Regions from separate parts of the Paracoccus contaminans genome, predicted to be linked through region 2. Evidence: riboswitches for the same ligand, from Rfam matches in the RefSeq annotation. Region 2 holds a riboswitch; the other holds the start of a gene.
What was found. A riboswitch is a leader RNA that binds a small molecule or an ion and turns the genes downstream of it on or off. The one in region 2 is predicted to bind cobalamin.
Positions count from the first base shown of each region.

Region 1: another riboswitch for cobalamin. It lies ahead of B0A89_RS04395 (CbtB domain-containing protein); the one in region 2 lies ahead of B0A89_RS03210 (TonB-dependent receptor plug domain-containing protein).

Region 1 is NZ_CP020612.1:916,870-921,599, forward strand. It holds gene cobD (threonine-phosphate decarboxylase CobD) at 1-645, opposite strand, end outside; gene cbiB (adenosylcobinamide-phosphate synthase CbiB) at 642-1,574, opposite strand; gene B0A89_RS04390 (CbtA family protein) at 1,578-2,495, opposite strand; gene B0A89_RS04395 (CbtB domain-containing protein) at 2,505-2,723, opposite strand; adenosylcobalamin (AdoCbl) riboswitch at 2,766-2,852, opposite strand; gene B0A89_RS04400 (histidine phosphatase family protein) at 2,922-3,470, shown strand; gene cobO (cob(I)yrinic acid a,c-diamide adenosyltransferase) at 3,467-4,093, opposite strand; cobalamin riboswitch at 4,143-4,350, shown strand; gene B0A89_RS04410 (DUF1636 family protein) at 4,434-4,730, shown strand, end outside.
Region 2 is NZ_CP020612.1:663,844-668,573, forward strand. It holds gene B0A89_RS03205 (acyl-CoA synthetase) at 1-1,273, shown strand, start outside; cobalamin riboswitch at 1,292-1,487, shown strand; gene B0A89_RS03210 (TonB-dependent receptor plug domain-containing protein) at 1,617-3,503, shown strand; gene B0A89_RS03215 (ABC transporter substrate-binding protein) at 3,533-4,411, shown strand; gene B0A89_RS03220 (FecCD family ABC transporter permease) at 4,411-4,730, shown strand, end outside.

The sequences.
Region 1 (4,730 bases), 250 kb from region 2:
CCAGGGGCCGGCCATCGCGCCGATCCGGGCGATGGTGCCGGCATCGGCAAAGGCAAAGCCCAGCCGCAGCCCGGCAAGCCCCCAGAACTTGCCGAAGGACCGCAGCACCGTCAGGCGCGCCCCGGCATGGGCGGCGACCGACAAGGCCGGGTCGGCATCGGCAAAGCTTTCATCGACGACCAGCCGCCCGACGCTGCGCGACAGATCCAGCAGCCGCGCCGGATCGTGCCGCCGCCCGTCGGGGTTGTTGGGGTTGACCACCACGGCCAGATCGGCGCCCGGCAGATCCTCGAGGCGGGCCGCCTCCTCGACGCGCCAGCCTGCCGATCGCAGGCAGGCGGCATGTTCGTTGTAGGTGGGGGCAAGCACGCGGGCCAGCCCCGGCGCGTCCAGCCGCGGCAGCAGCTGGATCGCCGCCTGCGCGCCGTTCAGCGCCAGCCCCGGCGCGTCGGTGGCAAAGGCGCGCGCGGCAGCCTGCATCAGCGCCCTGCCCGCCGCCGCGGTGGGCAGCGCGGTCCAGACCGCGGGGGGCAGCGCCGGCACCGGCCAGGGGCAGCGATTGATGCCGGTTGACAGGTCGATCCAGTCCTCGCCGCCAAAGCGGGCGCGCGCCGCGTCGACATCGCCGCCGTGATCGCGCCTCATGCCAACAGCGCCGCCAGCGCCAGACCGGCGGCCGCGGCCGCCATGGCGCGCCGATACAGCGCCAGCGCCGCCCCCAGATCGGCCGCGCCCGGATCGCGGCAGGCGCCGTTCACCCAGGGTTCATCGACACGGCGCGCGCCATAGATGCGCGGGCCGGACAGCCGCACGCCCAGCGCGCCGGCCATCGCCGCCTCGGGCCAGCCGGCATTGGGCGAACGGTGATGGCGGGCATCGCGCGCCATGCAGGCCAGCGCGGCCCCCCGGCGCCCCGATACCAGCGCGAACAGCAGCCCCGTCGCCCGTGCGGGGATCAGGTTCGCGGCATCGTCGATGCGGGCCGCGGCCCAGCCGAACGCCTCGTGCCGGGGCGTGCGGTGGCCTATCATCGAATCGAGCGTATTGACGGCCTTGTAGGCCGCGATCCCCGGCAGGCCGGCGACCAGCCCCCAGAAAAGGGGCGCGATGATGCCGTCAGAGGTATTCTCGGCCAGGCTTTCGATCGCCGCGCGGGTGATCCCCGCGCCGTCCAGCGCCGCCGGATCGCGGCCCACGATCATCGCCACGGCGGCGCGCGCCGCCGGCAGATCACCTTGCGCAAGGGGCCGGGCCACGGCCTGCACATGATCGTGCATCGAGCGCACCGCCAGCAGCGGCCAGGCCGCGACCGCGCAGAGGGCGGCGCCGGCAAGCCCCTCGCCGGCCAGCCGCTGCACCGCCCAGCCCGCCAGCGCGGCCAGCCCGATCACCGACAGCGCCAGCGCCGCGCCGCGCGCGCGCCGCGCGCCCCCGCGGTTAAGCCGCGCATCCCCTGCCGCGATCAGCGCCCCCGCCCAGGTGACCGGATGACCGATCCGCGCATGAAGCGGCGCGGGCCAGCCGACCGCGACATCAAGGCCGAAGGCCAGCAGCATCGCGCCCGCATGGCTCATCCGTCAGGCAGCAGCCCGCACAAGGGGCCGAGCCGGGCGCGCGGCCAGCCAGCCGAAGATCAGCCCGGTCGCGCCCCACAGCACTGCCTGCACCGCCAGCCCCGCCATGCGGAAACGCCACAGCAGGTCGGCGGGAAAATCCGCCGGCACCTCGTCGATGCGCGGCAGCAGCAGCCCGGCGGCCAGCACCACGCCGCCATAGATCGCCGCGCCCGTCAGCGCCCCGTTCCAGCCATCGCCCGCCAGCCGGGCGCGGGCCGCCCCCACCGTGGCCGCCAGCACCATCGCCGCAAGCGAGATCGCCAGCATCAGAAAGAACAGCGCGGTGCGAAGGCCGATCGTTTCGGCATGGCCGACAGCAGGCGGGTTGGCGGGATATTTCAGTTGAGGAACGACCACCGCGGCGATGAACCCCGCCAGCGCGATCAGCCCGGCACTCGCCCTGGGGTCCAGGCTCCAGGCGCGGCCCTGCACGGCGGCGAAGACCAGGGCCAGCAGCCCGCCCAGCGCCGCGCCATAGACCGCCGTTCCGGTCAGCAGCCCGATCCCGGCCTGCACGGCGCGGCTGATCCCCTCGCCTGCCCCATGGCCGTGGGCATGAGCGCCGGCATGGCCTTGCGCCGCCCCCTGCCCGGCCGGGGCGGCATCATGGCCCCCGCCAAAGGCGCCGCCATGGCCCTGCCCGTGTTCATGGTCATGGTCATGGTCATCGTCATGGTCATGGTCATGGTCATGGTCATGGTCATGGTCGGCAGCGTGGCCCCCGGCCGCAAGGGCATTGGCGGCGCCCGTCTGCGCCGCCGTTTCAAGGGCGATGGCTTCGGCCAGCGGCGGCTCGCCCCAAATGCGGGCTGTCCCGAAGGCCAGAATGCCCGCGACCAGCCCGGCAATCATGCCGAGCAGCAGCAAACGTCCGGTCATGTCAGCCTCTCAGTGGCAGGGAAAGCCCAGCAGATGGCGGGCGTCATGCACGAATTCATGCACGCCCGTGCCATCCAGAAGCGCGATCGCGCCCTGTTCGGTGCTGACGAAATACATCGCCAGCAACAGCACCAGCCCGGCAAGGACCGCCCAGGGGGCGATCTCGCGCAGGGGGATGGGTTGCGCCAGCGGCGGGGCGAACGGGGTCGGTGCGGCGGCTTGTGCCATGCGGATCTCCTGCGGATACGGCGTCCGGGTTGAGACGATGCTGTCACCGCGAGGGTCTGACTTTCGCCGTAGCGGCGATTACAGTGGCGCGACCGTGCCGGATTTGCACCGGACTTCCGCCGCGATGACGACAGCGGCACCCTTTCACGGCGCCGGCGCGAAGTCAAAGCGCAATCGCCCCGCCGAGGAGAAAGACGGATGACCGCCCAGCTTCTGCTGATCTGCGCAGCCCATGACGGATCGGGGCGCTTTCCCTCGGGCAGGCCGGCGGCCGCCCGCCTGCTGGCGGGGGCGGCGGGCCTTGCGCGGCAGGTGCCGCAGGGGGCGCGGGTGTTCCTGGCGCCCTGCCGCGCGAGCGCCGACACGGCGCGGGCCGCAGGGCTTTGCGGAACCGTCGATCCCGCGCTGGCGGAAGGGGCCTTTGGCCGCTGGGCCGGGCTGAGCCCGCAGGAAGCGGCGGCCCGTGACCCGCAGGCGCTGGCCGCATGGCTGGCCGATCCCGCGCTGGCCCCGCCGGGGGGCGAGGGCCTGGGCGCGGTGACGGCGCGGGTGGGCGCCTGGATGGAGGAGCAGGCCGCCCTGGGCGGCAGGGCCGCCGCCATCGCGCCGGCCATGAGCCTGCGCGCCGCGATCCTGTCGGCGCTGGGCGGGCCAGCCGCGATGGCCCTGCGCATCGACGTGCCGGCGCTGTCCCTCGTGCGGCTGACCCATGACGGCCGCCGCTGGGCCTGGCGGGCGGGCAGCTAGAACTCCACCCCCGGCTGGGCCTTGATCCCAGCCCGGAAGGGGTGCCTGACCAGCGTCATCTCGGTCACCAGATCGGCCAGCTCGACCAGCTCGGCCGGGGCGTTGCGGCCGGTCAGGCACACATGCGTCATGGGGGGCTTTTCATCCCGCAGGAAGGCCGCGACCTCGGCCGCGTCCAGATAGCCATAGCGCAGCGCGATGTTGATCTCGTCCAGCAGGACGAAGCGGATGGCAGGGTCGCGGATCAGCGCCCTGGCCTTGGCCCAGCCCGCCTGCGCCGCGGCGATGTCGCGCTCGCGGTCCTGCGTCTCCCAGGTGAAGCCCTCGCCCATCGCATGAAACTGGCACAGATCGCCGAACCGTTCGGTCAGCAGCCGCCGCTCGCCGGTATCCCAGGCGCCCTTGATGAACTGCACCACCGCGCAGGGCATCCCATGGGCGATGCAGCGCAGGATCATGCCGAAGCCGGACGAGGATTTCCCCTTGCCCGCCCCGGTATGGACGATCACCAGCCCCTTTTCGCCCGATTTGGTCGCCATCATGCGATCGCGCGCCGCCTTGATGCGGGCCATCTTTTCGGCGTGCCGCGCATCGGCACCGGGGGCTGGGCTGCTGTCGGTCATCGGCGCTCTTTCCAGTTGCACGTTCCTTGACAAGCGCGGCCGGGCTGGCGCACCAAGGCGCTGCGCTGGTCCTGCCGCATGGCAGGCCAAGAGGGAATCGCGCAAGGCCCCGAAAGGCAAGCCAAAGCGCAGCCGCCCCCGCGACCGTGACCGGAAAGGTCGCCCTTGTGCCACTGGAGCAATCCGGGAAGGCGGGCGCCCGTTGGGGAAACCCAGAATCCGCAAGCCGGGAGACCTGCCAGCGCAACGGATGACGGGCGGACGGGGTGTTCCGCGACCGGATGGCGACCGCTGGCGGCGGCGTCCTTCGGACAGTTTGCGACCGCCGGGCGAGTGGCCGATGACCGCGACGCTGCACGTCTGCATCACCTGCCGGGCCGGACAGCCCGCCGAGGGCGAACCGCCCGGTGCCGCGCTGGCCCGCGCGCTGGAGCCGGCCCCGCCCGGCGTCACGCTGCGCCCGGTCGAATGCCTGTCGGCCTGCGGCCAGGGCTGCGCCGTTGCGCTGTCCGGCCCCGGCAAGTGGACCTATGTCTATGGCCGCCTGACGCCCGCCGACGCGCCGGCGATCCTGTCGGGTGCCGCGCTCTATGCCGACAGCGCCGACGGCATCGTGCCTTGGCGCGACCGGCCCGCG
Region 2 (4,730 bases):
CCGCCTGACCTTCGACGATCCCGACGAGGACCGCGTGGCGGCCTATTTCCACACCGGCGGGACGACCGGGATGCCCAAGATCGCCCGGCACCAGTATTCGGGCATGATCTACAACGGCTTTCTGGGCGGCTCGCTGCTGTTCCGGCAGACCGATGTGGCGCTGTGCCCGCTGCCGCTGTTCCATGTCTTTGCGGCCTACCCGATCCTGATGTCCTGCATCCATTCGGGCGCGCATTTCGTCATGCCGACGCCCGCGGGCTATCGCGGCGAAGGGGTGATGGACAATTTCTGGAAGCTGGTCGAACGCTGGCAGGCGACCTTTCTCATCACCGTTCCCACGGCGGTCGCGGCGCTGGTGCAGCGGCCGGTGGATGCGGATGTGTCCACGCTGCGCACGGTGATCTCGGGCTCTGCCCCGCTGCCGGTCGAGCTTTACAACCGCTTCAAGGCCGCCACCGGGGTCGGGATCGCCGAAGGATACGGTCTGACCGAGGCGACCTGCCTTGTCAGCTGCAATCCGGTGGACGGGGTCAGGAAGATCGGCTCGGTCGGCCTGCCGCTGCCCTACAGCCATGTGCGCATCCTGCGGGCCGGACCGGACGGCTTTCACGAATGCGCCCCGGACGAAAGCGGAGAGATCTGCGTCTCCAGCCCCGGCGTCTTTGCCGGCTCGACCTATGTGCAGGCCGACAGGAACCGCGACCTGTTCGCCGAAGGGCGGTTCCTGCGCACCGGCGATCTGGGCCGGATCGACGCGGACGGCTATCTGTGGATCACCGGCCGGGCCAAGGACCTGATCATCCGCGGCGGCCACAACATCGACCCGGCGGTCATCGAGAACGGTCTCATCAGCCATCCCGACGTGGTTGCGGTCGCGGCGATCGGCCAGCCCGACAAGGTGGCGGGCGAACTGGCCTGCGCCTATGTCCAGCTGCGCCACGGGGCGGCCACCACGTTGGCCGAGCTTGCGGACCATGCCCGCGCCAACATCCACGAACGCGCCGCGGTGCCCCGGCACATCGAAGTGCTCGATGAGCTGCCGATGACGGCGGTGGGCAAGGTCTTCAAGCCGGCCCTGCGCCGCATGGCCGTCGCGCGCGTGCTGGACGACGAGCTGAAGGGCAGCGCCCGCGTGACCGAGGTGGTCGAGGACAAGGCGGCCGGCCTGACCGCCCGCATCGCCTGCATGCCGGGGGCAGACCGCGATGCGGTTGCCCGCCGGCTGGGGGAATATGCCGTCCGCTGGGAATGGGCGGGGCGCTCGGGCGATTGACGCCGCGCCATGCGCCCGGCTAACTGAACGCGACCGAGTTCCGGCGCCTGCCGGATTGAAAGGGAACACGGGGGCAGGTCATCTGCAGCCGTGGCTGCCCCCGCAACTGTGCGCGGATGGCGGGGCCGACAGGGCCACTGGGGCCGCCCCCCGGGAAGGCCGGCCACCGCGATGATCCGCAAGCCAGGAGACCTGCTCGGTCAGCACCCTTTCGGCGGCGCGGGGCGCGCCGGCGAGGCGGCCTGCCGCAGCGGTGATGCCCTGTCCTGCGGGACCGCCACGGATCCCCCGGACCAACGCCACCCGCGGGCCGCGCGCCCGCCGCAGCCCGAGGGACGATGCCATGCCCCTTTCCCGAACCTGCTCGACCCTGCTGGCCGCCGCGCTTTGCCTGCCCGCCCTGCCCGCGGCAGCGCAGGACAGCGCCCCCATCGTCCTCGACACCGTGATCCTGACCGGCGGGTTTTCCCCCGTCGAGGCCGATGCCTATGGCCGCGCCGCCACCGTCATCACCGGCCGGGAGCTTGAGCAGCGCGGCGCGGCCACCGTGCAGGAGGGGCTGCGGGCGCTGCCGGGCGTCTCGCTCGTCACATCGGGCGGGTCGCTGGCCGAACTGCGCATCCGGGGCGGCGAGACGCGTCACGCCATGATCCTGATCGACGGCGTGAACGCGGCGGGGGGCGATCAGCCTTACAACCTGGGGGGCCTCGATCTGTCCGATGTCGAGCGGATCGAGCTGCTGCGCGGTCCGCAGTCGGTCTATTACGGCTCGGCCGCGGCGGCGGGGGTCGTGAACATCATCACGCGCAAGGCCGACCGGACAGGCGGCCATATCCGCACCGAGGCGGGCCACGGCGCGGCCGCAGCGCTGGGCCAGTCCCTGGTCACAGAGCGGCTGCGGCTCCAGTTCGACGGCAGCTATCGTGAGGACGATGGCTATGACGTATCATATGGCGACGGGGGCGATGATGACGGCATCCGGCGCGGGGCGCTGGCGCTGTCGGGCGAATGGAAGGCGGCGGATGGCCTGACGCTGGGCTTTTCAATCCGCCGCGCCGAGGAGCGTGCCTGGTTCGACGCAACCAGCGGCGCGCCGGACTCGGCCCGGACCTATCTGCGCGATGCGCCGTTCTGGTCCGACCGGGCCGAGCGCATCGACACCCTCTGGGCCGAGGCGAGCTCTGCCTCGGGCCGGCTGACGCAGCGCCTGGCATGGGAGGATTCGCGCGTCACGCTCAAGACGCATGATGATTATCCGGGCCGGACCGAAACCCGCCGCCGTGCCATCCGCTCGCGCACCACCCTGGGACTGGATGGCGCGGCGGCCGATGCGTCGCGCACGATCGCCCTCGCGTTCGACCGCATCGAGGATGACGCGTCGGGCAGCACCGCCTATGCCCGCACCACCCGTTCGGCAGCGGTGGAATACCGCGCGGCCCATGAAAACGGGCTGGATGTGCAGCTGGGGCTGCGCCACGACGACAATTCGGATTTCGGCGGCAAGACGACCTGGGCGGCGGGCCTGTCCTGGCGCATCGCGGCCGGCCCGCTGCGGCTGCATGCCTCGGCCGGGACCGGCATTCTCAACCCCCAGTCCTACCAGTTGGCGGGGGGCTATGGCGCGGTCGGCAACCCCCATCTGAGGCCCGAGGAAAACCGCAGCATCGACATGGGGCTGGAATACAGCCTGCCGGACGGGCGCGGGCTGATCGACGTGACCTGGTTTCGCGAGCGGCTGGCCGACGCGATCGTCTATTCCGGCGCCCCGCTGCCGGATGGTTCCAACTATCGCAACCTCAGGGGAACAAGCCGGCGCCAAGGGGTCGAGATCGCCGTCCGCCATGAGCTGACCCCGGCGCTTACCCTGGGGGCGGCCTATACCTATCTGGATGCCCGCAACCCCGATGGCACCGCCGCCGTGCGCCGGCCGCGCCATGAGCTGGGGCTGAATGCGACGATGCAGACCTTTGCAGGGCGCGGCTGGCTGTCCGCAGACCTGCGGCATGTCACCGATTCGCGCGACACCGAATGGTGGCACGGCTGGGGCAACGAAAAGGTTTCAAGGCTGCCCGCCTTCACGGTGGTCAACCTTGCCGCCAGCTATGACCTGGACGAGCGGATGCGCCTGACGGCGCGGGTCACCAACCTGTTCGACAAGCCCTATCAGGAAACCTGGGGCTATGGCACGCAAGGACGCGCCGCATGGATGGGGATCGAGCAGCGATGGTAGCAGGCCGCGCGGCCCGCCGGCGGCCCGCCTTGGCAAGGGTCACGGCCGCGGCGCTGGCGCTGGCCGCCCTGGCCCCGGCCGCGTTGCTGGCGGGGGGGCCGGCGCGGGTCGTTTCCATGAACCTGTGCACCGACGAGCTGGCGCTGCTGCTGGCCGCGCCGGGGCAACTGGTATCGGTCAGCGCCCTTGCGCGCGATCCGCGCCTTTCGGCGGTGGCGGACCGGGCGGCCGCCTTTCCGGTGAACCACGGCCATGCCGAAGAGGTGTTCCTGCTGCATCCCGACCTGGTGCTTGCCGGCAGCTTCGGCGGCCCGCCGGTGGCGATGCTGCAACGGCTGGGCGTGCCGGTGATGACGCTTGATCCGCCTCGGTCGATCGAGGATGTGCGGCAGGCCATGCTCGCCGTCGGGGCGGCGCTGGGGCGCCAGCAGGCGGCCGCCGCCATGCTGTCGGATTTCGATGCGCGGCTGGCTCGGCTGAGCCGCCCGCCCGCCGCAAGGGCGCCCGCCCCCGATGCCCCTTCCCCTGATGCCCCTTCCCCTGATGCGCTGCCCCCTGATGGCCCGGTTGCGGCAAGCTGGGGGGCGAACGGCTATACCGCCGGGGCCGATACCCTGCCCGGCGACCTGATGCGCGCCGCCGGATTTTCACCGCTGGCCGAACGGCTGGGGATGACGGGTTCAGGCAGTATCCCGCTTGAAATGCTGGTGCTGGCGCAGCCGGCGCTGATCGTGACCGGAACCCGCTATCCCCGCGCCTCGCGCGCCGAGGAGATCGCCGTTCATCCGGTGCTTGAACGCATGCGCGCGCGCCGCCTTGCCGTTCCCGACGCGGAATGGACCTGCGCGGTTCCTCAGGTGGCCGATGCGCTGGGCCGGCTGGCCGGTGCCGCCAAGGAGGCGCGATGATCCGCTTTCCCTGGCTGCTGGCGATGCTGGGTGCGCTGGCCGCGGCGCTGGCGGTCGTCTCGCTGCTGGTCGGGCCAGCCGGCGCGGGCTGGGCCGAGGGTCTGGGCGCGCTCGTCTCGGGCGAAGCCGCGCTGGGGCTGGTCATGCGCGAGATCCGCGCCCCGCGCGCGGTTCTGGGCGCCATGGTCGGCATCAGCCTGGGCCTGTCGGGGGCGGCGCTGCAGGGCCTGCTGCGAAACCCCCTGGCCGAGCCGGGGATCGTCGGGGTATCCGCCTCGGCCGCGCTGGGGGCCGTGATCGCCATCCAGGCCGGCGCCTC